DNA from 2 places in the Pseudarthrobacter sp. MDT3-1 genome. Region 2 is predicted to be linked to the other one. Evidence: predicted binding sites of a transcription regulator. Region 2 holds the regulator's gene; the other holds the start of a gene.
The links. The regulator HrcA, encoded in region 2, represses chaperone genes, less so after heat shock. The targets are predictions, from matches to a motif close to TTNGCACTCGNNNNNNNCGAGTGCNAA.
Positions count from the first base shown of each region.

Region 1: ACX80X_RS02470 (FmdB family zinc ribbon protein) is a predicted target of HrcA. The motif match lies at 2,981-3,007, and genes of this name have one in related genera.

Region 1 is NZ_JBTNDX010000002.1:222,635-242,935, reverse strand. Features, by position in the region: gene ACX80X_RS02480 (AAA family ATPase) at 1-1,792, shown strand, start outside; gene cpaB (Flp pilus assembly protein CpaB) at 1,812-2,558, opposite strand; gene ACX80X_RS02470 (FmdB family zinc ribbon protein) at 2,657-2,920, opposite strand; gene ACX80X_RS02465 (5-formyltetrahydrofolate cyclo-ligase) at 3,036-3,656, opposite strand; gene galU (UTP--glucose-1-phosphate uridylyltransferase GalU) at 3,764-4,669, shown strand; gene ACX80X_RS02455 (GNAT family N-acetyltransferase) at 4,675-5,292, shown strand; gene ACX80X_RS02450 (hypothetical protein) at 5,441-6,346, shown strand; tRNA gene ACX80X_RS02445 (tRNA-Ala) at 6,486-6,558, shown strand; gene ACX80X_RS02440 (ABC-F family ATP-binding cassette domain-containing protein) at 6,630-8,225, shown strand; gene corA (magnesium/cobalt transporter CorA) at 8,263-9,258, opposite strand; gene ACX80X_RS02430 (DUF1761 domain-containing protein) at 9,260-9,685, opposite strand; gene ACX80X_RS02425 (Lrp/AsnC family transcriptional regulator) at 9,695-10,231, opposite strand; gene ACX80X_RS02420 (MFS transporter) at 10,400-11,641, shown strand; gene ACX80X_RS02415 (Lrp/AsnC family transcriptional regulator) at 11,638-12,141, opposite strand; gene ACX80X_RS02410 (MFS transporter) at 12,263-13,549, opposite strand; gene ACX80X_RS02405 (LysR substrate-binding domain-containing protein) at 13,641-14,627, shown strand; gene ACX80X_RS02400 (N-acetylglucosamine kinase) at 14,754-15,683, shown strand; gene ACX80X_RS02395 (pirin family protein) at 15,669-16,697, opposite strand; gene ACX80X_RS02390 (ABC transporter ATP-binding protein) at 16,928-18,028, shown strand; gene ACX80X_RS02385 (ABC transporter permease) at 18,028-18,738, shown strand; gene ACX80X_RS02380 (ABC transporter permease) at 18,735-19,481, shown strand; gene ACX80X_RS02375 (ABC transporter substrate-binding protein) at 19,478-20,301, shown strand, end outside.
Region 2 is NZ_JBTNDX010000003.1:253,781-263,309, reverse strand. Features, by position in the region: gene lepA (translation elongation factor 4) at 1-918, shown strand, start outside; gene hemW (radical SAM family heme chaperone HemW) at 955-2,184, shown strand; gene ACX80X_RS03875 (DUF4870 domain-containing protein) at 2,254-2,673, opposite strand; gene ACX80X_RS03870 (DUF3097 domain-containing protein) at 2,802-3,650, opposite strand; gene hrcA (heat-inducible transcriptional repressor HrcA) at 3,798-4,811, shown strand; gene dnaJ (molecular chaperone DnaJ) at 4,889-6,016, shown strand; gene ACX80X_RS03855 (16S rRNA (uracil(1498)-N(3))-methyltransferase) at 6,019-6,801, shown strand; gene ACX80X_RS03850 (GerMN domain-containing protein) at 6,823-7,779, opposite strand; gene ACX80X_RS03845 (PhoH family protein) at 8,156-9,241, shown strand; gene ybeY (rRNA maturation RNase YbeY) at 9,238-9,529, shown strand, end outside.

The sequences.
Region 1 (20,301 bases), on a different contig from region 2:
GTCCGACCGGTGGCGGGCCGCGCTTGCGGAACACCCGCGCCAGGCCCAACTCCTCAGGAGCCTGCTTAAGGACGGCCGGGTTACCCTCGCCGCGCTGACGGCCCAGGCCGCCGAGCTGGTCCCCATGCTGGTGCCGGTCTGGTCGGTCAGCCCGTACCTCATGACCGGGCTCCTGCCGGCCGAACAGCGCTTCGACGCCGTGGTCATCCTGGACGCCGAAGCGACGTCGCTGCAGGCCGTCCTGCCCGCCATCGCCCGCGCCAGGCAGGTCATTGCTTTCGGTGATGACAAGATTGCCAGCCCCCGGACGTTCACTGTGGGTGTTGAGCGGCTGGCCGCCGGTGAAGCGGCCCACCAGCGCGTCGAAAGCGCGTTCTCGGCGCTGTCTGCCATCCTGCCTGTCTGGCGGTTGAATTTTGTCTACCGCGCGGTTGACGAGGACCTGGTCCTGCAGCTGAGCAAGAACTCTTACGACGGCGCCCTCCGCAGGCTCCCCGAGGGACAGTCCGCCACGGGCTTGGATAGGGCGCTCCTGGTGGAGTACCTTCCCGACGGCACCGGACTGCCCAGTGCCGACCACGAAGGCGTCGAATCCGTGGTGGCCGAGGTCAACCGGGTGGTGCAGCTGGTCTTTGAGCACGCCCGGACACGGCCGCGCACATCGCTGGCAGTGGTCACCGCCAGCCTTCGCCATGCTGCCCGGATCGGTGAGTCCATTCGTCTTCAGCTCCCGAACCACCCGGGCCTGGCCAGCTTCTTCAGCGCAGGATCCGAGTCGTTCCGGGTGGTTGACCTTGAGCGGGCGCAGGGCCTGGTCCGTGACCACGTGATCTTCTCACCCGGTTTTGGCCGCACTCCGCACGGCCGGGCGCTGCACAACTTCGGACCCCTGTCCGCTGAGGGCGGGCGGGAAAAATTCGCTTTGGCGATGACGCGTGCACGGCGTTCACTCCACGTCCTGACGTGTTTCCAGCCCGAAGACCTCGATCACACGCGGCTGTCCTACGGCGCGGTGGACTTCTACGAGCTCCTCAACCGTGAGATTGCGGGAAAGACTGATCTCGGAACTCCGGCCTCGCGTGCCGCCGCCAGTGAGCAGGCGCTTGGGGCCGATCCCCTCGTCGCCGATCTTGGTGACCGGCTGCGTGCCCGCGGCGCCCGCGTCTGGCACCAGTACGACGGCGTGATTGACGTGGTGACCGCAGCAGACCCGCTCAGCACCATGGGTCAGGACGACGCCGAGATTCCGCGGCCGGTGGCCATAGAATCGGACGGCACGGAGCAATACCGCACCATGAGTGTCCGTGAGCGAAGCCGGCTCCGTCCGCAGCTGCTGGAACGGATGGGCTGGCGGTACATGCCGCTGTGGACCATCGAAGTCTTCACGGACCCGTCCGCCTGCGCGGACCGGATCGCGGGTTACCTGGGCCTTGAGAATGTTCTGCCGCCCGGACGGGGCACGGCCTCGGGCGGGTTCTTTGACGAGGACATGGACCCGCTCGCGCTTGCGAGCGAAGGAAACGAAGGGAACGACGACCAGGCCGGACGCCTGGCCAGTGAGGAGGCGGTTGTTGTGACCCCACGGAACGCCGATCAGGCAGATACACACGGTAACGACCAGGCGGACGACGCACGAAACGGGAACGCGGCTGTGCCGGAGCGCCAGCTGCCTGGGGCCGCGGGCATCCTGCCCAACAAGGCTGCGGAGGATGATCCGAAGCGCTGGGGCGATGGCCCCGACAACGATCACGACGCATGGCTGAAGGAAAACAAGCCGCCGCACTGGGGCTGACCTCCAGTCTGCAGCGGCGTCACCCGGCCCCGCCCTCGGGTCCCACCAGGACGAAAAACAGCTTACCCTGTGTGGAGGCCCCCGCCAGCCGGGCAGCCTGCTCCGGGGCTGCTGCCACGACGATCAGCCCGTCGGTTTCGCCGGTGCCCAACCACTGACCCGTCTTGCCGCCTTGTCCTGACGTCCACAGGACGGGAACGGAGGAAGCCAGCACCTCTGAGGGGGATTGCTGGTCGTAGCCGTTCGCCCCGGTCAGCACCACGTTGACCAGTTGCCCGGGCGATACGAGCTGGATGGAGGAAGCATCGGCCATCCTCAAGGGCACGGCAGCGGAGCCCGGTGGCGTTCCGGTCAGGAGACCGGGACCCAGCAGCAGGGAGTCCGTCACCAGTTGGCCCTTCCGCAACGGGGCTGCCAGTTGCTTTCCCGCGGCGTCACCGGTGTCGGACATAGACCCGGCAGTGAGCATCCCCGGCGGGATCTTCGTTGCCGTCAGGTCCGTGGCTGTCAAGGCCGTGCCTGCGGGGAGATCCCGCGCCGCCGCCAACACCGAGACCGTATCGGCGGGCGGGGGAGTGAGCTGATGGACCGTTATCCCGGCAGCAAGGCAGAGCAGGAGCGCTATTGCGAGGCGCCGGTTCCGGCCCAGCAAGGACAACAGCCTGTGGCCACCCGCGCCCCGCGAGCGTGCTGACGGGAGCGGGCGGCGGACCGGGAGTCCCGGCGGGGCGGATCCGCGGCTGGAACGAAAGAGGGTAGCGGGCATGCGAACCACGCTACGTACCGGCAACCACGTCCGACAGGAGCGAAGGTGCCTATGTGGACAACTGTGCCGCCGGCGTCGTACGTCTTTTTAACCGGAGGTCAGCTGGCCGCAGCGGCGGTGGCAGGTGCCGGCGCCGGTGCGGCCGCGGGGGCGGAGGGGGCAGCCGAAACGGTGCTTCCCTTTGCATCCCGGGAGTCGGTCCGGTAGAAACCGGAGCCCTTGAAGACCACGCCCACGCTGTTGAACTTCTTGCGCAAGGCGCCCTGGCACTCCGGGCATGAAGTCAGGGTGCTGTCGGTAAACGACTGGAAAACGTCGAAGGCGTGGCCGCAATCCTTGCAGGCGTAAGCATAAGTGGGCACTGGTGATCCTCCTCGGGGGCAAACGAGAGGTCCTGTACTGCGTTGAGCGGAAACTGTCCATTAGCAGTCGCAGGGCCTGAGTGCCAATTCTATCACCCCGGAAAGTAGCCCTGCCTCAGGCCGGGTCCGGCAGCCGGATCAAACCTGAGGGCGTGAGCGCGGCCGGAACCCTCCGGTCGAAGTCTTCGGCGGGAATGCTTCCGGCCGGAAGCAGCTCGGATTCGAAGACGACGGCCGCAAACGGGATCTCGAGGCCGTCCCCGGCCAGGGCGGCCAGCAGCACGTCATAGTAGCCGCCGCCCTGGCCGATGCGGTTGCCGTCCCTGTCCACGGCCGTGGCGGGGATGAAGAGGGCAGCAACGGACGCCATGATGCCGAGGTCAAGGCGAGGTCCAGCAGGTTCCAGCACCGGTGCATAGCGGCTGCGGACAAACTCGACGCCGGGGGTCCAGTACGTCCAGCTCAGCCTGCGGCCGGGTTCACAGACAGGGAGCAGGATGGTGTGGCCGCGGCGGTGGAGTTCGCTGATCAGGGGCAGCGTGGGCGGCTCTGGGGCCACGCCCAGGTAGGCACAAAAAGTCGACGGCGTCCCACCGGTCAGTTGTTCGGCCCATGCGGCGCCGTGGACGGCCAGGGCGGCACCGGCCGCGTCGCGCTGGGTGGCGTCCGTCGCGGCGCGGCGCGCACGATGGCGTGCGCGGATGTCCGCCTTGGCTTCGCTACTTCCTTGGGACATGCCGCTCCTTCTCTGCCGTTAGGGTGGCCGTTGCAGCGTCTGCGCCGCGCCGGCTCAGGAGCCACCAATAATTACTGAATGGTCAGCCCCTCCGTTAGATTAGTCCAGTGACTACCACTCAGCAGACAGTACGCAAGGCCGTTATTCCCGCTGCCGGACTCGGCACCAGGTTCCTGCCGGCCACAAAAGCCATGCCCAAGGAAATGCTCCCGGTGGTGGACAAGCCGGCCATCCAGTACGTGGTTGAAGAGGCTGTCAATGTTGGCCTTAACGACATCCTGATGATCACGGGACGCAACAAGCGTGCCCTGGAGGACCACTTCGACAGGGTTCCTTCGTTGGAGGACACCCTGGAAGCCAAGGGCGACCTGGCGAAGCTTGAGTCCATCCAGGCAGCCAGCAACCTCGGTGACATCCACTACGTCCGCCAGGGTGACCCCAACGGCCTGGGCCACGCAGTACTGCGTGCAAAGCAGCACGTCGGCAACGAACCGTTTGCAGTCCTCCTGGGCGACGACCTGATCGATGCGCGGGACGAACTCCTCAGCACCATGATCGAAGTCCAGTCCAAGACCGGCGGATCGGTGGTGGCCCTCATCGAGGTGGAGCCCTCCCAGATCAGTGCCTACGGATGTGCCGACGTGCAGGAGATCGACGGTGAAGGCTACGTCAGGATCAACAAGCTCGTCGAAAAGCCCAGCGTGGACGAGGCGCCCTCAAACCTGGCCGTCATTGGCCGCTACGTCCTCCACCCCGCAGTTTTTGACGTACTCGAGCACACTGGCCCCGGCCGGGGCGGGGAAATCCAACTGACCGACGCCCTGCAGGAACTGGCAGCCGGCGAAGGTGACGGCTACGGAGTTTACGGCGTGGTCTTCCGCGGCCGCCGCTACGACACCGGTGACAAGCTCAGCTACCTCAAGGCCTGCGTCCAGCTCGCCATTGACAGCGACGACCTTGGCCCCGGTCTGCGGGAGTGGCTGCCGGGCTTCACGGCCGGCCTCGCTAAATAACTGCCGTGCGCCCCGGACCCATCTGGCCCGTGACACTCGAATGCGGCGACCTGATCCTGCGCCCCATCCGGTACCGGGACAAGAAGGAATGGACCCAGGTCCGTGGGCGCAACAGCGAGTGGCTGGCGCCCTGGGAAGCATCCAATCCGGCACCTGGCGGTGCCCTGCCTGACTACCGGCAGATGGTGCGGTCCTTGAAAATCCAGGCCGCCCAGGGGACGGCCTTGCCGTTCCTGATCACTGAGCGCACACCCAGGTTGGCCGCCCCGGTCATCGTTGGCCAGCTGACTGTTTCCTCGATTGTGTGGGGTTCGGCCATGATGGCGACTCTGGGGTACTGGGTTGACCAGGCGCGCGCCGGTCACGGCATCGCACCCACGGCGGTGGCCATGGCCACTGACCATTGTTTCCAAGCAATGGGCCTGCACCGGATGGAGATCAACATCCGGCCCGAGAATGGCCCCAGCCTGCGCGTGGTTGAGAAGCTGGGCTTCCGCGACGAAGGCTACCGTCCACGCTTCCTTCACATCAACGGCGAGTGGGCGGACCACCGGTCCTTCGCGCTGACCGCTGACGAGGTCCCGGAGGGGCTGCTCGCCCCGTGGCTCGCGTCCCGGTCCTGACCCGCCGGACCTGAACCCGGCATGGGTACTTCCAAGGTCATAAATCCAATGAATTGCCACGTTGCCGGCGACACACCGTGGCTAATGCGGGGGCGGCTGCCCTAATGCTCATACGGTTTTGATTGTGGACTTCCCCCTAAGCAGCTCAGTGATCCTTGTGGTTGCCGTTGTGCTCTGGATCGTATGGGTTGCGCCCTACGTTCTGCGGAACCGCCGGCACCAGGCCCAGGCCGCTGGCGACTTCCTGGCGGAAGTACCAGCCATTGAATCATCGGACCCGAGAGCCGGGACGGTACTGAACATCACCGCCCAGCAGGAGAAAGCCATGGAGATCAGGAAGAGCCCCGAGACCGCAACGGAAACGTCCGGCAGTTTTACGACGGGCGGCGCGTTCCGGATCCGCTATGGCAGGACGGGGATCGCCCTCATTGGTGTCCTGGCGTTGCTGACCGCGTTTGTTTCGGGTGTTCTTCTGCCGTTCGGAATCGGAAGCGCCCTGCTGCCGGTCGCCGGCCTTGCCACCACCATTGCAGCCGTCTTCGTGCTGCGTTTCCTGGCTGTGCGTGACCGCAAAGCCAAAGTGAACGCAGCGTTCCGCTCAGCGATGAGTGCCCCCGTGCGGCGTCAGGGATCTATCGCCACGGACACCGCGGCGCGTCCGGCAGCCCGGCCGGAAAGCCGGCTCTTTGACGCAGAGGCCCACCAGCCCAAGCCGAAGCCAAAGCCGCTGACAGCGATGGAACTCCGGGAAGCCGCACTGGCCGTCGCCGTTGCCGCCGGAGATGCCAGCGCCGCCGCCGCTTCGCTGGCGCCGGCCGACACAACCTGGGAACCGGTGGACGTGCCAAAGCCGGTGTACGTTGAGGCCGCCAAGGCCGAACGTCCGGCGCCCCAGCCGCTTGACCTTCCCGAGGCGCCCAAAGCCGTCGGTAAGCCGTCCCTGAAGCAGGGCGTTACCGCAGCCACGCCCGCCGCGCCTGCCGCCAAGCCCCTCACCAAGGCGCAGAGCGCCCTGAGCAACCTCGACGACGTCCTGCAGCGCCGCCGCGCCTGATACCTCGCGAGGTTCGCCCAAGCAGCACGAGCCCCGGTCGTCAGTGCGGGCGCGGAGTGTCAATTCGCAATGCGGGACGAAAATTTGTAGCCTAAGGTCACCGGTACCGCCGTTCCTTCCCGGGGACACGGACTGTTCCGGGGCTATAGCTCAGTTGGTAGAGCGCTTCGTTCGCATCGAAGAGGTCAGGAGTTCGAATCTCCTTAGCTCCACACATCATCTGTCTGGCCAGAACCGTGTTTCCCAGGCCCGCAGTTAGCTAGCACTGGATTGGACACCATCAATGAGTTTGATCCGGCTGAACGACGTCAACGTGAGCTTTGACAAAACCCAGGTTCTCCGCGAAGCATTTTTCAAGCTTGAAGCCGGGGACAGGGTTGGCCTGATCGGCAAGAACGGTTCGGGCAAGTCCACCATCCTGAAGCTGATCCAAGGCCAGGTGGCTCCCGATTCCGGGACCGTAGCCGTCGAGCTCGGAACCAAGGCCGCCTACTTCTCCCAGTTCTCGGAGCTGAACGGCGAATCCACCATAGCGGAGGTCCTGGACGGCCTGTTCGCCCACGTCAAGGAGATCGAAGCCGAACTTGCCGGCATCGACGCGGCCATCGCCGCCGACTCCTCCGACGCAGCGCGGCTGGATGAGCTGATCCACCGCCAGTCGGAACTCTTTGAGGCGATGGACCGTTTGGATGGCTGGGACTATCAGCGCAGCATCGATAAAGTGCTCACCACCCTCGGCTTCAGCGACCACCACCGCACCTGCGCCATCGATGAACTCTCCGGCGGCTGGCGGAACCGGGCAGCGCTGGCAAAGATCCTGCTGGAAGCCCCGGACGTCCTCCTGCTTGATGAACCCACCAACTACCTTGACGTGGCCGGCGTCGAATGGCTCGAAGGCTGGTTCCGGACCTTCAAAGGCGCTGCGATCATCGTCTCGCACGACCGGAAGTTCCTGGACTCCGTTGTCACCCGGATCATCGAAGTGGAGAACTTCCACCTCCACGAATACCCGGGAAACTTCGCCGAATACGTGGTGGCGAAGCAGTTCAAGCTCAAGAGCCTGGAGAGCCAGTTCGTTCACGAGTCCGAGCTGCTGGCCTTCGAGGCCGAAGGCATCTCCGACCGGCGGGAAGCGGCCAAGGCGGCCGGCAAGGGACTGGCAAACCAGCTGGCCAGGATCAAGAAGTCCCGGGCGCCACGGCCCGTGGACCAGATCATCACGGAGATTTACGGCGGCCTGTACGTCAAGGATGTCCTGTGCCGGGTGGAATCCCTGAGCAAGGCCTACGGCGGCCGTACGCTGTTCAGCGGCCTCAGTTTCGAGATCGGGCGCGGCAACCGCATCGCCGTCATCGGATCCAACGGCAGTGGCAAGACCACGCTGCTCCGGGCACTCACCGGCGAAGAGCCAGCCGATTCAGGCAGCGTGGCCTGGGCCAAGGGCGCCGGAATGGTCTCCTACAACCAGGTCCTGGAAGAACTGGACGACGACGACACGGTCACCCATGCGGTCAACGCGATGCCTGACAGCCTGGCCCTGACTGCGACGAAGAAGTCGGTGAACAGGTTCCTTGCCATGTTCCAGTTCTCCGAAGCTGATCTCAAGCAAAAGATCGGCAACCTCTCAGGCGGCCAGCGCGCCCGTGTGGCCATGGCCCAATGCCTGCTCTCGGGTGCTTCGGTGCTGCTGCTGGATGAGCCGACCAACCACCTGGACCTCTCCAGTACCCAAGTTATGGAACGCGCCCTGCTGCATTTCCCGGGAGCAGTGGTTGTGGTCAGCCACGACCGCTTCTTCACCGACAAGATTGCCAACCGCCGGCTGGTATTCAGCGCTGCAGACTCAGGCCACGGGAGTGTGGAACTCCACGTCGCCTGAGGTTCGGCGGAGCCCGGGGGCCCCGGAGCCGCCAGCCCTACAGCCAGCCTTTCCTCTTGAAAATGGCGTACATCAGGCCTGCGGTGCCGGCCATCAGCGCGATGGCCATCGGGTAGCCAATGGCCCAGTGGAGTTCGGGCATGTGGTCGAAGTTCATTCCGTAGACGCCGGCCACGAAGGACGGTGCAAAGAAGATCGCCGCCCAGGAGGAGATCTTCTTCACCTGTTCGTTCTGTTCGGCGCTGGCCTGGTTCTGCCGGTTGGCGGTCAGCGTTCCGTCCAGCGTGAGGGCGTTCTGCAACAGATCACGGAATGAATCGGCGCGCGAGATGACTCTCTCCACATGGTCCTCGACGTCCCGCAGGCTGTGCTGCAGTTCAGAGTCCACGCCGTACTTTTCAAAGCCACGCTTGAGCTGCTGCATCATGTCCGGCAGGGGATGGATGGCGCGCTGGAACTGGATCACTTCGCGGGCCAGTTCATAGATGCGGCGGGAGACGGTGGTGTCCCCGCTGAAGAGCTGGTCCTCGATCTCGTCAATGTCGTTTTCCAGCCCGGCCACCACCGGTGCGTAGTCGTCCACCACCAGGTCCAGCAGCGCGTAGAGAACGGCTTCCGGGCCGTGTCGGAGCAGGTCGGGTCGGCCCTCCAAGCGGCGCCTCACCCGGGCGACGCCGGCCATTTCGGCGTGGCGGATGGTGACCACGAAATTCCGGCCCGTGAAGATGTGCAGCTCGCCGAACTCCACGGTCTCGGTGGCGTCCAGGTACCGCGCCGGGCGGAGCACCGTAAAGAGGTTGTCCTCGTAGCGCTCAAGCTTGGGCCGCTGGTGCGCCGAGATGGCGTCCTCCACAGCCAGGGCGTGCAGCCCGAATTCGGTGGCAACGGACGTCATTTCCGCCGCCGTGGGCCGGTATAGCCCGATCCAGGCCATGCCCCCGTGCTCGGCGAGCGTTTCGAAGGTCTGTTCCAGGCTCTCCGGTTCCGCGCTGCGGACGCCGTCCACGTAGACGGCATTGTCGATGATGGTCACGTCAGGACATTGCCCCGATGATCGCGCCGGCCACCGTCATGGCGAGCAGGTCGTGTCCGGAATCGATCAGGGTGACCGTTGTCCGGCGGCCGGCGAACCCGTTATGGATGACGTGCCCGCCGGCGCGGAACACCAGCGCGAGCACCAGGGCGAACCCGCCGCCCGCCACAGCGTTGTCCAGGCCCAGCTTGCTGATCAGGACAGCCAGCAGGACGGCGGTCAGGGCGGCGGTGACCATCATGGGAACCCAGATCCCCGCGCCGCCGCTGATGTTCTTGAGGTCCTCTTCAGTCTTTCCGATGGCGGCCATCCACCGCTTGCCCAGCACGGCCGGCATGTACCAGAAAAAGCCGATGGCCATGCTCGAGATGAAGGCCAGCGCCACGGCGAGCCAGTTGATCTGTGAAATATGCGAAAGCCAATCCATGCTGGAATCCTAACTGCCTTCGGCGGGCCCGCCGCCGCGCTCGGTCAATTGCTTGGGCCGTGTTGGGGTGCCGGGCACGGCCTGTGCGAGGCGCCTGATCAGGGGTTCGGTCCGGTAAGGAATATGGGTGTGGAGAGCCAGGACAGTTTCGGTCCGGATGACGCCCTTGATGCGGAGGATCTGGCGGAGGGCGGACTGCAGGTTGTGCGTATCGGTGGCCACCACACGGCACCACACGTCACCCCGCCCCGAGATCTCATGGACCTCCAGGACCTGGGGGAGCAGCCGGAGGGCGCCCACGACTCCGTCCAGTTCCCGGTGCGTCACTTCGATCGTAACGAAGGCGACGACGTCGTACCCCACGGCCTCGAGGTCGATCTCGCGGCCGCCGTCGTGCAGCACTCCGGCCCGGAGCAGGCGCCGGACCCGCGACTGCGCTGTGTTGCGCGCAATCCCCAGCGCCTCGGCTAACTCGCCGATCTGGATGCGGGGATCGTGGATGAGTTCCAGGAGGATCTTCAGGTCAGTGGGATCAAGGGTAGGCAAACTGTCACTTTCAGTTATTGGCGCCGTAAAGAATTGCGTATTTTGCTCAATTGTTTCACGGACAAGCGCCCAAACCGTCACCTCTGAAGCATTCTATAGGTATCAATTTCCCCCGGGGGCGGCCTCCCACAAGGACCTCCCTCCCCGGTCGACGCCAAGGCAGCGCCAATGACAGTCTTTAATGAACTCCGCATGCGTCCGGCTACCGCCGGGCGTCAGGGCTGGGATGCATCCACCACCGCACGGCTGGCGATGGCCTGCGCCGTCATCTTCACCTTGCTGGTCGGTGCGAACCTGGCCACGCCCCTGTATCCGCTGCTCCAGGCAAACCTTGGCCTCTCGGCACTCGGCGTCACGGCGGCCTTTGCCAGCTATGTCCTGGCCCTGGTGGCAACGCTGATGCTGGCCGGGCACTGGTCGGACCACATCGGCCGGCGGGCGGCGCTCATCCTGGCTGTACTCGCCGGACTGGCGGGCAGTTGGGTCTTCTCGCAGGCCGAAAACCTGGTGGCGCTCTCTGCCGGACGGGCCCTTCAGGGTGTGGCCGTTGCCCTGGCCACGGGTGCCAGCGCAGCCGCACTGCGGGAACTGCTCCCGACCCGGCCGGAGTGGGCCACCCGTTTCACACTGCTGGCGACGGCGGGAGGCGTGGCGGCCGGTCCGGTCATCGGCGGCCTGCTGTCGCTGCTGCCCGGGCCCACCACGGCCCCGTACTATGTTCACTCGCTCGTCCTGGCGGCAATGCTGGTGCCGCTGTACCTGCTTCAGGCCCGGCCGGCCATCAAGCCTCCGGTCGGCCGTCGGCCGGTCCTGGTCCTGGCTCCCCGCCGGCCTTCGGTATTCACCGAGGCGAGGGGCGCTTTCTGGCTTGCGGCCGCCGTCGGCTTCCTCAGCTTCTCCGTCTTTGGATTTTGCCTCTCGCTGGCACCGGCGTATTTCGCCCCGATCATTCAGACCGATTCACGGCCGTTGATCGGCGCCTTGGCCGGGTTGACGCTGGCCGCCTCCGCCCTGAGCCAGGTGCTGTCCGTGCGGGGCCGCTTTGTAGTGCCCGTGGGGCTGGCGGTCCTGGGAGCCTCGGTGCTGCTCCTGGCTGCAGCGGCCGCCTGGAGCAGTCCGCTGCTGCTGGCCGTTGCCAGCGTCTGCGCGGGGCTGGGCCAGGGGGTCGCCTTCCGGACGGTCTTCAATGATGTGGCTGCCAAGGTGGAATCGTCACAGCACGCCCAGGTCATCAGCACGGTTTATGTCATCACGTACCTGGGCAGCGCCGTACCGGTCATCGGGCTGGGCTGGGCAATCGCGGTGTTCGGGCTGCCGACGGCGGTCGCGGGCTTCGTGGTGCTGTGCAGCGCCGCCGCACTGGCGCTGTCCGCCGTCACGCTTCGGACGGCGCTGCAGCGGACAGGCTAGTCCGGCAGCGGGCCGTGGTTCCCCTGGATGTGCTCAAAGACGAGGGTGGTCTCGGTGTGGCCCACCACGGGGTCGGTGGCGAGATTGTCCAGGACCCAGTCCCGTAGGTCCTCGGTGCTGGCAACGGCGATGTGCAGCAGGTAATCCACGGAGCCTGACGTGTGGAAGGTGGAGAGGACCGCGGGCAGGTGCGGAACGCGGGCTGTAAAGCGGTCGATCTGGTCCCTGTCGTGGGCCCGCAGCCGGACGGCCACAAGCGCCTGGACGGACCTGCCGATGGCCGAGAGTCTGAGCTTCGCCTCAAATCCCTGGACAATGCCACGTTCGGACAATGCGCGGGTCCGCATGAGCGCGGTGGACGGTGCAATGCCCACCAGTTCTGCCAACTGCTTGTTGGAGATCCGGGCATCGTCCACCAAGGCGGCCAGAAGCCGTTCATCGATGGCATCCAGCGGCTCAACGTGGCTGGCCGGCCGGATGCTTTTTGGGTTGCTGCTCATGGAATCTCCTTGAATGTCCGTCAGTTCATCCTAGACGCCGGATTCCTGTTGATCACCCCGGAACGCAACCATCCCTGCCGAACAACCGCCAGACACACGTGCCATTTAATGGCGGATAGTTCTACGGCCGCGCGGCGTCCGCCTGCCCTTGCGTGGCGGCCCGTGCGGTTTCGTCGTTCCCCCGGGGATGTACGACGGCGACTGTCACCGCTGTGATGCATGCCAGGGCCATGATTGCCACGGCAAGCGCCGTCCAGCCCAGGGACTGGAACACCAGTCCGCCCGCCCAGCCGATGACGCTCGAGCCCAGGTAATAGGCCAGGTTGTAGAGCGACGATGCCTGGGCGCGGCCGGTGGTGGCGATGTTTCCGGTCCAGCCTGCGCCGATGCTGTGCGCCGCGAAGAAGCCGCCCGTGAAGATCACCAGGCCAGCAAGGATCAGGGCGAGCAGCTGCGTAAGCGTCAGCGCCAGCCCGGCCACCATCAGGACGATGCCAGCCAGCAGTACATTCCTGCGGCCAAACCTGGCCGTCAACCCGCCGGCCCAGCGGGAAGAGAACGTTCCGGAAAGGTACGCAAGGAAGATCAGGCTGATCAGGGTGGCAGGCAGCGTGAAAGGCTCAGCGGTCAGCCGGAAGCCGAGGTAGTTGTAGACGGCCACAAACCCGCCCATCATCAGGAAGGCCTGCGTGTAGAGCGCCAGCAGCCGGGGATTGCGCACATGCCCGCCGAGCGTCGCCATGGCACCGCGCAGCCCGGCGGCCTTGGCGGCGGTGAATCCCTTCGCCTGCGGTACCAGACCCAGGAAGAGCACCGCGGCCACTGTTGCCAGCAGGGACACAGCCAGGGCGGCAGTGCGCCAGCCCCAGAGCTCACCTACCGGGCCTGCCACGAGCCGGCCGGCCAGCCCGCCCAGCGTTGTGCCGGCAACGTAGCTGCCTGCGGCCATGGCCGCATGGGCCCTGTTCACTTCCTCGTTCAGGTAGGCGATGGCGATGGCCGGGATCCCGCCCAGCGCCATGCCTTCCAGCAGCCGCAAGGCAAGCAGGGCGCCGAAAGTGGGGGCGAGCGGTACCAGCAAGCCCAGGATAGTGGCGGCGGAGATGCCCCATGCCATGGCCTTGACCCTGCCGATCCTGTCCGCGAGGAAGGACCACGGAATGACGGTGATAGCCAGGCCCACCGTGGCCAGCGAAATGGTCAGCGCGGCCTCTGCCGCGGTCACCTTCAGGTCTGCCGCCAGGAGCGGCAAGACCGCCTGGGTGGAGTAGAGCTGGGCGAACGTTGCCACGCCCGCGAAGGCCAGGCCGGCCAGAATCTTGTTGTAGGCAGCGGAGCCTTTGGGATGTCCCGCCCAGGGATCCTGCGCTGGACTGAAAGTTCCTGGGGCTGCGGTATTCAGTGGCATAGCTCAAGGGTAGGCTTCCGCAATGTATGCTTCCAATGCATCTTTTGGGCACATTTCATATCCAGAGTGGAACGTTTGAAAGGTGGAGCCGATGCACTCGGACCACAAACAGCTGGTGAAGCTCCTGCCGCTGCTCCCCATCCTGGCTGAACTGGGCCGGACCCAGCACGTCACTGAAACGGCCGAGCTCCTGGGAGTACCCCAGTCAACGGTGAGCCGGGCGCTGTCCCGGGCCAGCGCCGTCGTCGGAACAGAACTGCTGATCCGGGACGGACGGGGCATCCGCCTGACAGCGGCCGCCCGGACGCTGCTGCCGTACATCGAGTCGGCCCTGACCGAGTTCCAGGCCGGACTGGACCTGGTCCGGCACGAGTCGGACGTGGTGCGGGGGAAGGTGTCGCTGTCCTTTCAGCACACGTTCGGGGAGGCCACCTTGCCCCTGCTCATCAGTGCCTTCCGCAGCCGCCACCCGGAGGCCGGCTTCATCCTCAGCCAGGGGGCGCGGGACACCTGCCTGGCGGGGCTGGCCTCGGGTCAGGCGGACCTGGCACTGACCGCCCCTGTTCCGGCGGCAAGCAGCACCATCTCTTCGGCGTCGCTCTACCGTGAGCCCCTCCGGCTGGTGGTTCACCACGGCCACCCGCTGGCCGGACGGGACGCCGTCAGGATGCAGGACATCCGCAGGGACCCCTTCGTCGCGCTGGAGCCGGGGTACGGCATGCGGTCACTGACGGATGCCTTGTTCCGCGAGGCAGGCTTCCGGCCGCGGATCGCCTTCGAAAGCCAGGACACCCACACCGCCCGTGGTTTGGTCGCCGCGGGACTCGGCGTCAGCATCCTGCCGCCCGGGGGCAGTGCGCCGGGGCGCCACCTCAGTCCGGAAACGGGCAACCTGGGCTGGGTTGAACTTACCTTGGAATCCGGCCTTGCCTACCGCGAAATCGGGCTGGGCTGGCGCCGGCGGAAACCCGGCCCCGACGCCGAGCCCGATCCTGTCCGCTTCTTCCGGGAGATGGTCCTGCAGGAGGGCCCGCATTTGCTGGCGGGCCTCGTCGTCGCCCGTTCAGGCAGGGGATAGGCGGCGCGGTGCTGAGACACGACGGCCTCCCGCCGCCCGGCAGCGCTTCGCCGCCAGCGTTTCAGTAGGCTGGGGGACGTGACTGATAGCGAGCACCCCCAGACCACAACTTCCGGACACCACCCGCTGGGCGGCGCCACGTCCGCGGCCGCCCCGGGTCCCCTCGCGGGGGTCATCATCGGCCTGGACATCGGAGGTACAAAGACCCGCGGCGTCAGGTTTGAGGACGGCGTTGCCGTGGCCGACGAGTCCGCCGGCAGCTCCAACGTCCAGAACGTCAGCCGCGAACAGGCGGCGATGAACCTCGCGGATCTCTTCTCCCGGATCGGCGGCGGCCAGGTGGCCCAGGTGTATGCCGGGGCCGGTGGCATAGACACCGACGATGACGCCGCAGCCCTTGCCGCGCTGATCGAACCCCATGTTCCGGGAGCCAAAGTCACGGTAGTCCACGACTCACGGCTGCTGCTGGCCGCGGGCGGCGCCAGTACCGGCGTGGCCGTGATCGCGGGAACCGGCTCTGCAGCCTGGGGAAGGAATGCCGCCGGCGACGAAGCCCGGGCCGGCGGCTGGGGCTACCTGCTTGGGGATGAAGGCAGCGGCTACTGGCTCGGCCGTGAGGCGGTCCGGCACAGCCTGCGCCGGATGAACCAGGGACTCCCGGCGGACCAGCTGACCGAGGCGCTGCTTGCAGCCTGCGGAGTGGACCACCCCAACAAGCTGATTGCGCTCTTCCATTCCCCGGACACCGGCCGCCGGTTCTGGGCCCAGCAGGCACGCCTGGTGGTGGAGGCGGCTGCGGCGGGCCACCCGGTCAGCCAGGAGCTCCTGGACCAGGCCGGCCAAGACCTTGCCGGCCTGGCTGCGCAGGCCCTGCGGAAGCTTGGAATCGACGGCCCGGTAATTCTCGGCAGCGGACTCGGCATGAACGTGATTCCGCTGCAGGACTCTTTCCGGAGCCACCTGGCCGCCGCCGGCGTCTCCGATGTCCGTGTCCTGGACCAGGACCCTGTGTTTGGCGTCCTGAAGCTGGTCTCGGAAGCGTCAGGGGCCCACTGACCGCTTCCGGGGTGTCAGCCTGACGGCCGGCATGATGGGGGCGGGGATGCGTCCGGCTTCAGCGCCCGCATCCGGGCCGTGCCCTTCAACCAGCCCGTAGCGGGCTCCGCGGGCTGCAGCGTCAGGCAGTGCGGCCTGGGCTTCCCAGTCCGCACGGGCCTGCTCCACTTCGTCGTGCGTGCGGCCCACGAAGTTCCACCACATCAGCAGTTCCTCCTGGAACGGCTCCCCGCCGATCAGGAGGAACCGTGTGCCGGGCAGGGCCTGGAACTCCAGCGTCGTACGTCCCGCGCCCAGGTAGCCCAGCGGCCCGGGCGGGACCTCCTGCCCGTCCAGCGTCAGCCCGCCGTCGAGCACCAGGACAGCATGCTCAAAGTGAGCGTTCAGCGGCAGGACGGCCAGGCCGTCGCAGGAGATGTCCGCTCCGACGATGGGGGAGTACATCGTGGCCGGCGACACCGCCCCGGCGAATTCGCCCACCATCACAGTCGCAGTGAAACCCGGCCCCGTCACTGAAGGCAGTTCCCGGTGCTGCTCGAACGCGGGCTCGCGGCGGCGTTCCGAATCCGGCAACGCTACCCAGAGCTGCAGGCCGCGCTGCACGGGCAGCGGCGCGCCCGCGTCGGGATCCGGCAGGACGGCGAACTCGGAGTGGGACACCCCGTGCCCGGCGGTCATGATGTTCAGCTCACCTGGCCGGACCACAACATCGCTGCCCACGCTGTCCCGGTGCCGGATGTTCCCCGCAAGCGGCCAGGTGACCGTCTGCAGGCCCGTGTGCGGGTGGGGGAGTACGGACATGGCGATGCGGTCCGGACCGAAACTGTCCAGGAAGCACCAGGCTCCGATGGTGGGCAGGCCGCGCTGCGGGAGCGTGCGCCGGACGTTCATGGCCCGCACGCCGCCCAGCGGAACCCCCCGTTCGGGCCAGAGCTGCAGGCAAGGGCCGGACGTCCCTTCAGGGCCTGCGGGCGGACAAAGTTCCTGTTGCGGAGCCACTTCCAAGTTGGTCACAGTCCAACTCTAGGCGCGGGCAGAGCCGGGCGTAAGCGCAGCACCGGCACCTTGTGATCGAAGGACCCATCCGCGGGCGGCTGTCCAACGAATGGTTACAGTAGGGATTCTCTTGCCCGGATTGCCTTCGGATCCGGTTACGCTGTGAACGGATTGCGTTACCGTAAATATCAGTGAGCTTATGACCCAACACTGTCCGATGCCGTCCAACAGAACAGGTAAGTCCGGGAATGGACCAAGCCATGATTGAGTTCCAGAGCGTCACCAAGCAGTATCAGGGCGGGCAGCCCGCTGTGGACCAGCTCACCATGTCCATCGACAGGGGCTCCATCACCGTTTTTGTAGGGCCGTCCGGCTGCGGCAAGACCACCTCGCTGCGGATGATCAACCGCATGGTGGAACCGACGTCCGGCGTGATCACCGTGGACGGGCGGGACGTGACCTCGGTTCCTGCCGCGGAGCTGAGACGGTCCATGGGCTACGTCATGCAGTCCTCCGGGCTGATGCCGCACCGTTCCGTGCTGGACAACATCGCCACCGTGCCCCGGCTCAACGGCGTTTCCAAGGCTGAGGCCCGCAAGCGCGCCACGGAACTGCTCGACGTCGTCGGGCTGGCTTCCGCGCTCGGGAAACGGTACCCCTCCCAGCTCTCGGGCGGCCAGCAGCAGCGCGTCGGTGTGGCCCGGGCGCTCGCCGCCGATCCGCCCGTCCTGCTGATGGACGAACCGTTCAGCGCCGTTGACCCCGTGGTGCGTGACGAACTGCAGCAGGAACTCCTGAGGCTGCAGAAGGACCTCGCAAAAACCATCGTTTTCGTCACGCACGATATCGACGAGGCAACCGTTCTCGGCGACAAGGTGGCCGTTTTCGCCGTCGGCGGCCGGCTGGCCCAGTACGCCACCCCTGAGGAAATCCTCCGGGCACCGGCCAATGATTTTGTGGCGTCCTTCGTCGGCCGGGACCGTGGTTTCCGCCACCTCGGGTTCACCACGTCCGACGCCGTGACCATCCACCCGGTGCCCACGCTCGTGATGAGTGCCGGCCAGTTCGCCGGCGATCCCGCTGGGGTGACCGACTGGCAGCTCGTGGTGGATGCGGACCTGCGCCCGCTGGGCTGGGCGAGGCCGGGGACGGACTCAGAGCTCATCCCGGGCGGGTCACTCTTCCGCCCCGGCGAGACGCTGCGGCGGGCGCTGGACTCGGCCCTTTCGTCCCCGTCCGGCCAAGGTGTGGCGGTGGACGGCGACGGCAAGGTCCTGGGAACCATCAGGGCACAGGAAGTCCTCGGCGTCATTGAGGAAGCCCGCCAGGTCAGGCAGGCTGCGCTCTGATGGAGTGGTTCCTGGCAAACAGCGGCATGGTCATGGGACTGGCGGGCCAGCACCTGGTCCTGGCCCTGATCCCGATGGTCCTGGGGCTGGTTATTTCCATTCCGCTGGCGCAGGTGGCGCGGACCCACCCTGCGCTTCGGTCGGTGGTGGTGACCGCCAGTTCACTGCTGTATACCGTCCCGTCGCTGGCGCTGTTCATCATCCTGCCCTCGATTCTCGGAACCCGGATCCTGGACCCGCTCAACGTCATTGTTGCCCTGACCATCTATGCGGTGGCGCTGCTGGTCCGGGCAGCCCTGGATGCTTTTGACTCCGTGGAGGAGGATCTCCGGCAAGCTGCGATTGCCATGGGGTACAAGCCGTGGCTGCGCTTTGTCCAGATCGACCTGCCGCTCTCCCTTCCGGTGATGTTCGCCGGGCTGCGGGTGGTCTCCGTCAGCAACATCTCCCTGGTTAGCGTCGCGGCACTGCTGGGCGTGGGGAACTTGGGCATGCTGTTTACCGACGGACTGCAACGGAACTTCGTCACGGAAGTGGTGGTGGGAATCATCGCCATCCTGGTGCTCGCGCTGCTGATGGATGCTGTACTGGTCGTCCTGGAAAGGCTGCTGACGCCTTGGACCCGCGCCGCTAAAGCCTCGGGCCCCGCGGCGCCTTCCGCCGCCAGCTACCTGGCCGACGCCAACATCCACACGGGGGCCGCGCCGTGAGCAACGTTTTCGTGGACACCCTGGCGTGGATTGCCGATCCGCTGCACTGGACCGGCAGTTCCGGCATCCCGGTCCGGCTGCTGGAGCACCTCCAATACAGCGGGCTGGTCTTGGTGATTGCCGCGGCCATCGCGGTTCCGGCAGGGCTTTACATCGGGCACACGGGCCGCGGACGCGTAGTGGCCGTAGCGGTGGCAGGGGCGCTGCGGGCCCTGCCTACCCTGGGCCTGCTGGTCCTCTTCGCCCTCCTGGCGGGAAGCAGCCTGATGCCGCCGGTGTGGGCGCTGGTCATCCTGACCGTGCCGCCGCTCCTTGCCGGAACTTATGCCGGCATTTCGAGTGTGGACCGGGCCGTGGTGGACGCTGCCCGGGCCATGGGCATGACCGAGCTGCAGATCCTGTTCCGGGTTGAGCTGCCCAACGGGCTGCAGGTCATGTTCGGCGGTGTCCGAACCGCCGTGCTGCAGGTCATCGCCACGGTGTCGGTGGTTGCCTACCTGCCCTTGGGCGGGCTGGGCCGCTACCTTTTTGACGGCTTGGCGCTGCAGGACTTCCCGCGGATGCTTGCCGGGTCGCTGCTGATTGCAGGGCTGGCCATCGTTGTTGACCTCATCCTGGCCGCGGTGCAAAGAGTCCTTCTTTCGCCCGGCCTCAAAACCGATCTGCGCGGTGGCCAGAAGGCCGCCGCTGATCTCCCAGCTGCCGCGCCTGCGCCAGCTGCCGTTCAAGGAGGTACCCCATGAAAGAGAACACCAGGACAATCCTTACCCGCCGGGGACTGGCTGGCATGGCTGCCGGCGTCGGCCTGGCCGTCGCGCTGACGGCCTGCGGCGGGAGTGATCCGTTGAAGACCCCCAGCACCAGCGCCGGAAGCGCCGGCGGCGGCTCCTTGGTGGTCGGCTCGGCTGACTTCCCGGAGAGCCAGATCGTCGCTGAGATCTATGCCGGCGCGCTGACTGCTGCAGGGGTCACGGCAACCACAAAGCCCAACATCGGTGCCCGCGAAATCTACTTCAAAGCGGTCCAGGACGGCTCGGTTGACCTTGTCCCGGATTACTCCGGCAACCTGCTCTCGCATGTGGATCCTGAAGCTGCCGAGGTCTCGGCCGACGACGTCTACAAGGCCTTGCCGGGGAAGCTCCCCGAAGGACTAGCAGTCCTGGAAGCATCGAAAGCTGAGTCCAAGGACGCCATGGTGGTCACCAAAGCCACCGCAGAGAAGTACCAGCTGAAGTCCATTGAGGACCTCGCCAAGGTCTGCAAGGACCTGACCATGGCGGCGCCGGCCACGTTCGAAACCCGCGCCTATGGCTTCCCGGGACTCAAAAAGAACTATGGCTGCGAACTCAAGGCACTGAAGCCCTTCAGCGACGGCGGCGGCAACCTGACCCTGCAGGCACTGCTGACCGACGACGTCCAGGTGGCTGACATCTACACCACCACACCGTCCATCGCGGACAACGACCTGGTGGTTCTGGAGGATCCCAAGAACAACTTCAAGGCCCAGCAGGTCCTGCCGCTGTACAACAAGGCAAAAATGACCGACAAGGCCATGGCCGCATT
Region 2 (9,529 bases):
CTGTACCCGCTGGACGGCACGGACTACCCGGTGCTCCGCGATGCGCTGGAGAAGCTGATGCTCAACGACGCCGCACTGGTGTACGAGCCCGAAACGTCGGCCGCGCTCGGCTTCGGCTTCCGCGTCGGCTTCCTCGGCCTGCTCCACCTGGAAATCACCAGGGAGCGGCTTGAACGCGAATACAATCTCGACCTGATCTCCACCGCCCCCAACGTGGAGTATGAAGTGACGCTGGAGGACAAGAAGGTGGTCCATGTGACCAACCCCAGCGAATACCCTTCCGGCAAGATCGCAGAGGTCCGCGAGCCGATGGTGGCCGCCACCATCCTGGCGCCGAATGAGTTTGTGGGCGCCATCATGGAGCTCTGCCAAAGCCGCCGAGGCGTTATTGGCGGCATGGACTACCTGTCCGAGGACAGGGTCGAAATCCGCTACCGGCTGCCACTCGCTGAGATCGTGTTCGATTTCTTTGACATCCTCAAATCCAAGACCCGGGGCTACGGCTCGCTGGACTGGAAAGCCGACGGCGAGCAGGTGGCCGACCTGGTCAAGGTGGACATCATGCTCCAAGGCGAACAGGTGGATGCCTTCTCCGCCATCACGCACCGCGAGAAGGCCTATGCCTACGGTGTAATGATGACCGGCAAACTGCGCGAGCTCATTCCCCGCCAGCAGTTCGAAGTGCCCATCCAGGCTGCCATCGGCTCCAGGATCATCGCCCGGGAAAGCATCCGCGCCATCCGCAAGGACGTTCTGGCCAAGTGCTACGGCGGCGACATTTCCCGTAAGCGCAAACTGCTGGAGAAGCAGAAGGAAGGCAAAAAGCGCATGAAGATGGTGGGCCGCGTTGAGGTCCCCCAGGAAGCCTTCATCGCTGCGCTGACCACCGACGAGTCCAAGGACAAGGCCAAGAAGTAGTGATGACAGTGGCCGGCAACACCGGAGGCCCCTGCAATGCCTAGCATTCTTCCGCTCGGTGACCCCGCGCCGTCGGACGGTCTGCTGCCCGCCCAGGCAGTGGCCGGTGCGGCGGACCGGGCCTTCGGGCTGTACGTGCACATCCCGTTCTGCGCTGTTCGTTGCGGATACTGCGACTTCAACACCTACACGGCCACCGAGCTGGGCGGCGGGGCGTCACAGGACGCCTACGCCACCACGGCCGTGTCCGAAGTCGACTTTGCCGCCACAGTCCTGCGGAACTCGGGTCTCCCGGACCGGCCGCTGAGCACAGTCTTCTTCGGCGGCGGCACTCCCACGCTGCTCCCGGCGGAAGACCTAGCGCGGATCCTGACGGCCGCCGTCGGGCACTGGGGCCTGGAACCCGGCGCCGAAGTGACTACCGAAGCAAACCCGGACTCGGTCACCCCTGCATCCCTTCAGGTCCTGGCCGATGCCGGTTTCACCCGGGTTTCCTTTGGCATGCAGTCTGCCGTTCCCCATGTACTGAAGGTCCTGGACCGCACGCACACGCCCAGCCGCGTGCCGCAGGTGGTGCAGTGGGCGCGCGATGCCGGACTGGCCGTGAGCCTGGACCTGATCTACGGGACGCCGGGGGAGTCCCTGGAGGACTGGCGGTTCTCACTGGAGACGGCACTGTCCTACGAGCCTGACCACATCAGTGCCTACGCGCTGATCGTTGAGGACGGCACCAAGCTGGCCGCCCAGATCCGCCGGGGTGAAGTCCCGGGAATCGACGACGACGACCACGCCGACAAATACGAACTCGCCGACCAGCTGATCGGCGCTGCTGGCCTTAGCTGGTATGAGGTCAGCAACTGGTCCCGGACGCCGGAGCAGGCATGCCGGCACAACCTCGCGTACTGGCGCGGGGACGACTGGTGGGGCATCGGGCCAGGTGCACATTCACACGTCGGCGGGGTGCGGTGGTGGAACGTCAAGCACCCCACGGCCTACGCCGGACGGCTCGCTCAGGGCCTGTCGCCGGCCGCCGGGCGGGAAACGCTGGACGCCGAAACCCGCGACGTTGAGCGCGTGATGCTTGAGGCCCGGCTCGTGTCGGGGCTGGCAACGTCAACGCTGGGCGACCACGGCCGTCACGCCGTGGCCGGGCTCATTGCCGACGGCCTGGTGGAGCCACCGGCTGCCTTCCACGGCACGCTGGTATTGACCCTGAAGGGCCGCCTGCTGGCCGACGCCGTGGTCCGAAGGATCCTGCCAGGCTGACCTGCCGGACAAGCTGGTGGGCCCACGCCCGCAGGGTTCCCTGGAGGAGGTTTAGGGTGACGGTGGGGACTACTTGATCCAGCGCAGGTTGTACTGGTAACGGTGGGGCTGGCCCTTGTTGACATGGATACCTGCGGCCACGGAGAAGCAGGTCAGGGCAATCCAGATCAGGGTGGCGATGACGGCGAAGATGTTTCCCACCACCGGAATGAACACCAGGAGATTGGCCACCAGCGCCGCGATGGTGGGCGGCAGGCTGAAGTTCAGCGCTTCCTTGGATTCCTGGGCGGTAAACGGCCCGCGCTCACGGAAAATCAGGTAGATCAGCAGTGACGGAACACAGCCGAGGATCCCGCCGAAGTGTGCCAGTGTGGCCCACTGGCGGTCTTCGCTGGCCGTCAGGGGCAGCGCGTTAGCCGGAACGCCCTGGTACTCGGAACGGCCCTGGCCGCCGTGGTCGTCCCGGTGCTCGCGTGCGTTTTGTGCCACGGTTTTCTTCCTTCGAAAGTGCAATGGTGCTGGGTTGGAGAATGCCGGAGTGAAGCAACGGCAGCCTCCGCAGTACCAAGAATACTGGTTCAGCCACCAAATGCTGCCGCCAGGAGCCGGATCCGGTGTCAGGGCACCGTCAGGAAGTCGATGACTTCCTCCACTCTCCCGAGGAGTGATGCTTCCAGGTCCGCGTAGCTGCGGACAGCGCCCAGCAGCTTTTGCCAGCCAAGCCCGATGTCTTCCTTGGTGGAGTGCGGCCAGCCGAACGCTGCCAGGATTCCGGTCTTCCAGTCCTGCCCGCGCGGCACCACCGGCCATTGCTCGATGCCCAGTACAGCGGGCCGGATGGCCTGCCACACGTCAACGTAAGGGTGCCCGACGATCAGGACATTCCCCACCGCGCCGGGGGAGGCCATCACGGCAGCCGCGATGCGCCACTCCTTCGAGTCCGGCACCAGGTGGTCCACCAGGACCCCCAGCCGCCGCCCTGGACCGGGACCGAATGCGGCCACCGCCCCTGCCAGGTCATCAATGCCATGCAAAGGCTCGACGACGATGCCCTCTACGCGGAGATCGTCACCCCAGACTTTTTCCACGAGTTCGGCGTCGTGCTTTCCCTCCACCCAGATTCTGCTGGCTTTGGCCACCTGGGCGCGCTGGCCGGCCACGCGGAACGAGCCGGACGCCGTCCGGCCGGCGGCCACGGGGGCGGCCTGCCCGGGCGCCGGGGGAACGAGCCGGATGGGCTGCCCCTCCAGGAGGAACCCGAAGCCCAGCCGGAAGGACCGGGACTTGCCGCGCCGGTCTTCGAGGGCCACGACATGCATGCCCCCGGACTTCTCCACCCGGGTCACCGCTCCCACCCAGCCTGACTGGGCGTCTTCGAGAACCATGCCACGTTCCACGGGGACCTCGGGGAGTTCGCTTCTCACAGGCGCGGTGATCTCCTGCGGACCCCAGTTCTGGTACTGCATGGATTGATTCCGCCTTGCCGCTAGATCCTGGCCCGGAATTTCGCCCGGAGCGGTACCAATGCTAACAACGGGGTGACTCATATTAGACTGTTAGCACTTAGGCATGTCGAGTGCTAACCCTGCAGTGACCACGGATGGAGGTGGAATATGAGCGAGCCGCGCAAACTCGAAGTACTGCGCGCCATCGTGGAGGACTATGTGCACTCCCGCGAGCCAGTAGGTTCAAAAGCGCTCGTGGAACGCCACCACCTCGGCGTGTCCAGTGCCACCATCCGCAACGACATGGCGGCCTTGGAAGACGACGGCCTGATCACGGCCCCGCACACCAGCGCCGGACGGATCCCCACAGACAAAGGCTATCGGCTGTTTGTGGACCAGATTTCAGCGGTAAAGCCGCTTTCCCATGCGGAACGGCGTGCAATCCAGTCGCTGCTGGAGGGCGCCGACGATCTGGACGACGTCCTTGACAGGACCGTCAGGATGCTGTCGCAGCTGACCAACCAGGTCGCCGTAGTGCAGTATCCGCATCTGAGCCGCGCCACCATCCGCCACATCGAATTCGTCCTGCTCGCGCCCCGGCAGGTCCTGGTGGTCCTCATCGCCACCACCGGCAAGGTCGAGCAGCGCGTGATCGACATCGGCCAGGACCTCGGCGACGACGCCATCGCCGCGCTGCGGTCACACTTCCTCGGATCACTCGCGGGCATCTCGCTGAGCCGGCTGACCCCCTCGCTGCCGGGAGTCGTTTTGTCCGTCAGCCCGGGCCAGCGCGCGGCGGCCCAGGCCTTGGCCCACGGGCTGGAAACGCTCGCCCACAGCAGCCGGGAGGAACGCATGGTCATGGCCGGAACGGCGAACCTCGCCCGCTCCAATGTGGATTTTCCGCTCAGTATCGGGCCGGTCCTGGAAGCGCTCGAGGAGCAGGTTGTCCTGCTGCGCCTCCTGAGCGACATGGCGCAGGATCCGAGGGGCGTGGCAGTCAGCATCGGGCGTGAAAACCCGTACGACGGGCTCGCGGAAGCCTCCGTGGTGGCCACGGGCTACGGACCAGACAGCACTGCCAAGATCGGTGTGCTCGGCCCTACGCGGATGGACTATCCCACCACCATGGCCGCCGTCAGGGCAGTAGCCCGTTACCTTTCAAGAATTCTGGGTCCGTAACAGCACCGCGGTCCAGGCACGAAGAGCAGTGCCGGCAGCCCGGCTGCCGGCAGTACAACAAGGAAGAGATACGAACTTTGAGCAGCCACTACGACGTCCTCGGAGTCTCGCCGGAAGCCACCGGGGAAGAGATCAAGAAGGCCTACCGCAAGCTGGCCCGCACTCTTCACCCGGACGTAAACCCCGGGGACGATGCATCGGACCGCTTCAAGGCCGTGACCCATGCCTACGAGGTACTTTCGGACCCGCAGAAGCGCCGGATCTATGACACCACCGGCAATGAGAACGGCACCGACAACGGGTTCGGCGGCGGCGGATACTCCGGCCAGGGCTTCGCGTTCCAGGACATCTTCGACACGTTCTTCGGGGCCGGCGGCACCTCCGGCCCCGCGTCCCGGGTCCGCCGCGGCCAGGACGCGCTGATCAGTGTACGGATCGAACTCCGCGATGCCGTGTTCGGCGTCAACCGGAAACTCGAAGTGGACACAGCCGTCACCTGCCCCACCTGCAACGGGTCATGCTGCCGCGAAGGCAGCCACCCTGTGCGCTGCGATATCTGCGGCGGCAGCGGCCAGGTCCAGCGGGCGGTTCGCTCCATCCTGGGCCAGGTCATGACGGCGGCCCCGTGTGGCAGCTGCGAAGGCTTCGGGACGGTCATCAAGGACCCCTGCAACGAATGCAGCGGCCAAGGCCGCATCCGCAGCCGGCGGTCGCTCACCATCAAGGTGCCGGCCGGTGTTGCCACAGGCACCCGGATCCAGCTCTCCGGGCAGGGCGAAGCAGGCCCGGCCGGCGGACCGTCCGGGGACCTGTACGTGGAACTCCGGGTCAACAACGACGCCACCTACGCGCGCGACGGTGACGACCTGCACGCAACGCTGCACATCCCGATGACTGCCGCCGCCCTGGGCACCGAGCTGTCACTGGAAACCTTTGACGGGCTGCAGGAAATCGACGTCAAGGCAGGGACGCAGTCCGGAGAGATCATCACGCTCCGTGGACTCGGCGTGACGCACCTGCGCGGTTACGGCCGCGGGGACCTGATGGTCCATCTGCAGGTGGAGACGCCGGCCAAGCTCGATGCCGCGCAGGAGGATCTCCTGCGGCAGCTGGCGAAGCTGCGGGGCGAGCAGTTCACGGAAGGCAAGCTGGCTGCCAGCGGCGGCGTCTTTGCCAAGCTGCGGGACCGGTTCGGTAACCTGTAACGGTGAGCAATCCCGTTTTCTTCAGCGGTGCCGGGTCGCTGGACGAGCTGGTGCCCGGTGCCCGTTTTGTCCTTCAAGGGCCGGAGGCACGCCACGCCGTGACCGTAAAACGGCTATCTCCCGGAGAAGCAGTGGACATTGCCGACGGCGCCGGAAAGCGGCTGACAGGAACTGTTGTCTCGGCGTCGCCCGCGGAGCTCACCGTGGAATGCTCCGCCCTCGTGGTGGAGGACCGGCCCGATATCCGGCTGGTGCTGGTGCAGGCCCTGGCCAAGGGGGACCGCGATGAAATGGCCGTGGAAACGGCAACCGAACTCGGGATCGATGCCGTAGTTCCCTGGCAGTCCGAGCGATCAATTGTCCGCTGGAAGGGTGAGCGCGCGGCCAAGGCCCACGCAAAATGGCAGTCCGTGGTCACTGCCGCCGCCAAGCAGGCACGCCGCGCCTGGATCCCCGAGGTGCGCGCCGCCGTCGAAACGCCAGGCCTTGGGGCGGCCGTGGCGGCAGCGGATCTGGCCGTAATCCTGCACGAAGACGCGGTCCGGCCGCTCCGGTCTGTCCTGGAAGCATGGCAGGGCAACCAGGCTGGCGCCGGACCCCTGGAAATTCTGCTCATCGTTGGCCCGGAAGGCGGAATCAGTCCTCGCGAAGTCACCCGGCTTTGCGACGCCGGCGCCGTGACGGCGCTCCTGGGACACCACGTCCTGAGGTCATCCACGGCCGGACCGGCAGCGGTTGTTCTGGCGAGCGATGTACTGGGACGCTGGACAGCCCCGGTATCCTGAGGCCGCCTGCTGCGCATGCTGCTACCGGACGTTGAAGTTCCGCGTATCCACATTCAGCTCCTGGCTGGTGCCGGCCGCATCCACCTGCGAAACGCGGAGCTCGTAACTCCCCGAGGACAGGCTAAGGGCAAGCGTAAAGACTCCGGACTGGGCGGCTTCGGCAGCTGCAGTGGTCTCCCCGGTCAGGTAGGGCGCCTTGTTCCCGTTCGCTTCGGCCCGCAGGATCTGCCAGCGGAGCTTACCGCCCGGAACGGTGCTGCGGCCGGTGATCTTGACGCTTCCGCCGGCCAAATCAGTCCCTTCCTGCGGATCGATGATCCACACGGGCGCCACCATTCCGGCAGCTCGGGACATGGGGTCGCCAAGCTGGACGTGGTCGAAGGCAACGTAATCGGTGTGGCTATCCACCAGGATCCTGACCTGGATCTGCTGGCCGGAATCGATCAGGCCGGAACTCGCAGCCGCTGCCGTAGCGGTAAAGACCAGCTGCTGAATGGCGCGGCCGGCCATGTCGGCGTCGAGATTGCTGTTAAAGGCATCCTCCGAGACGTCGACGGTAATGACGTTCTTGCCGGAGATGGACGAGGCGAGTTTCTCGGGATCCTGCCAAGGCGTGAAGAAATCCGGGTCCAGCGGCTTCTCGGACATCATGGCCCGCAGGGCGCGGGTCACTGGATTCTCCTGCTCCGGCACGTCCCGGAACTCCCGGTATAGGAACACGTTGCTGTTGCTTCGGCCAATCCAGTAGACCGGTGCCTTATTCGAGGACTGTGTAGTTTCCAGGGGCGCACTGGTGGAAGGTGCTCCGGGGGAGCCGGTGGCGGCAGCACTGGAGTTTGCCGTCAGGTTGGGCTCAGGGCTGGGTTCCGCGATACAACCGGTGAGAAGGAGGAATGCTGGCAGCAGGCCCAGGAAACGTTGCGGACGAAAACGCGGCGCGACGCGTTTGGAAGTGAGGGGGGTAGCTGTTTCCGGCATTCTCGTGGCCCTGTCCTTCCTGGCGGTGAAATGGTGAGGCCTGGGCCTCGGGAGCCGGTCCCCCCGACGGCCTTGATTTCCAGCATCGCATAGCCAGCCCCGCCAAAAGGACCGAATACGGGCGGGCGGCGCAACTGCAACGGGAACGATATGAGCCCGATATGAAGTTGATACCTAATGACGCCGACCGTCCCGCAGTAGGCCGGTGACGGGAGCCCTTGCCGGAGACCACCGGGCGCTGCTGGGAGGCGCCGCCTGGCGTAAGATGGAAGGACTCCGCTGGCTCCGGCGTGCTCGGCAACAGCCCCGTCCACGCAGCAGTCGGCGGCATTTAAGTTTCGAACTGGAGGAGACCACGGGCCTGCGGGCCAGCACCATGACTGAATCAGCGAACGGAAAGCGCCGGCTCAATACTGAACGCGCCGCCGGAGAATTCCCCCATTCACTTCCCGGTGTTCGGACGGAGGTGGTTCTCTTCGACAACTCCGATCAGATGGTCCAATCGCTCGGCAGCCATGATGAGGCCTTGCGTTACATAGAAGAGCAGTTCCCGTCCGTTAACTTCCACGTCCGTGGAAACGAACTGTCCATGAGCGGCCCTGCCGACGAAGTTCCCCGCATCATGCGGCTGCTGCATGAAGTTCGCGGTCTCGTGGCCCGTGGCACAGTCATCAGCCCCGCGGTGTTGCAGCAGCTCGTCTCGTTGCTCCGCAGCCAGTCATTGCAGAACCCTGTGGACGTCCTCACCCATGACATCCTCTCCAGCCGGGGGAAGACCATCCGGCCCAAGACCCTGAACCAGAAGAACTACGTGGACGCGATTGACGCGAACACGGTGATCTTCGGGATTGGCCCTGCAGGTACGGGCAAGACGTACCTCGCGATGGCCAAGGCTGTCCAGGCGCTGCAGCAGAAGGAAGTCAGCCGTATTATCCTGACCAGGCCTGCCGTCGAGGCCGGCGAACGGCTGGGATTCCTGCCGGGCACCCTGAGCGACAAGATCGATCCCTACCTGCGCCCGCTGTACGACGCGTTGCACGACATGATGGACCCCGAGGCCATCCCGCGCCTGATGGCCGCCGGGACCATCGAAGTGGCGCCGCTGGCTTACATGCGGGGGCGCACGCTCAACGACGCCTTCATCATCCTGGACGAAGCGCAGAACACCACACCGGCACAGATGAAGATGTTTCTTACGCGTTTGGGCTTCGGGTCCAAAATGGTGGTCACCGGAGACGTCACCCAGGTGGACCTTCCCTTCGACACACGCTCAGGTCTGCGGATCGTGGAGGAGATCCTGCAGGGAATCGAGGACGTGAACTTCACCATCCTGGACTCCACTGACGTGGTCCGCCACCGTCTTGTGGGTGACATCGTGCGTGCCTACAGTCTCTGGGACGATCTCCAGCGGAACAAGGTGAAACACTCGGTGAGCCGGGAAAAGCGGGGGGAAAACGCGTGAGCATTGAGGTCAACAACGAGTCCGGCATCCAGGTTGATGAAGCGGAGCTTGTGTCACTGTCCCGGTACGTTTTCGAACAGCTGTATATCCACCCGCAGGCTGAACTCTCCATCCTCCTGGTGGATGAACCAGCCATGGAAAAGCTCCACATCGAGCTTATGGACGAGCCGGGATCCACAGACGTGCTCTCGGTCCCCATGGACGAACTGACCCCCGGTACACCGGACCGGCCCACCCCGCAAGGGATGCTGGGTGACATTGCCGTGTGCCCCCAGGTCGCGCAGGTTC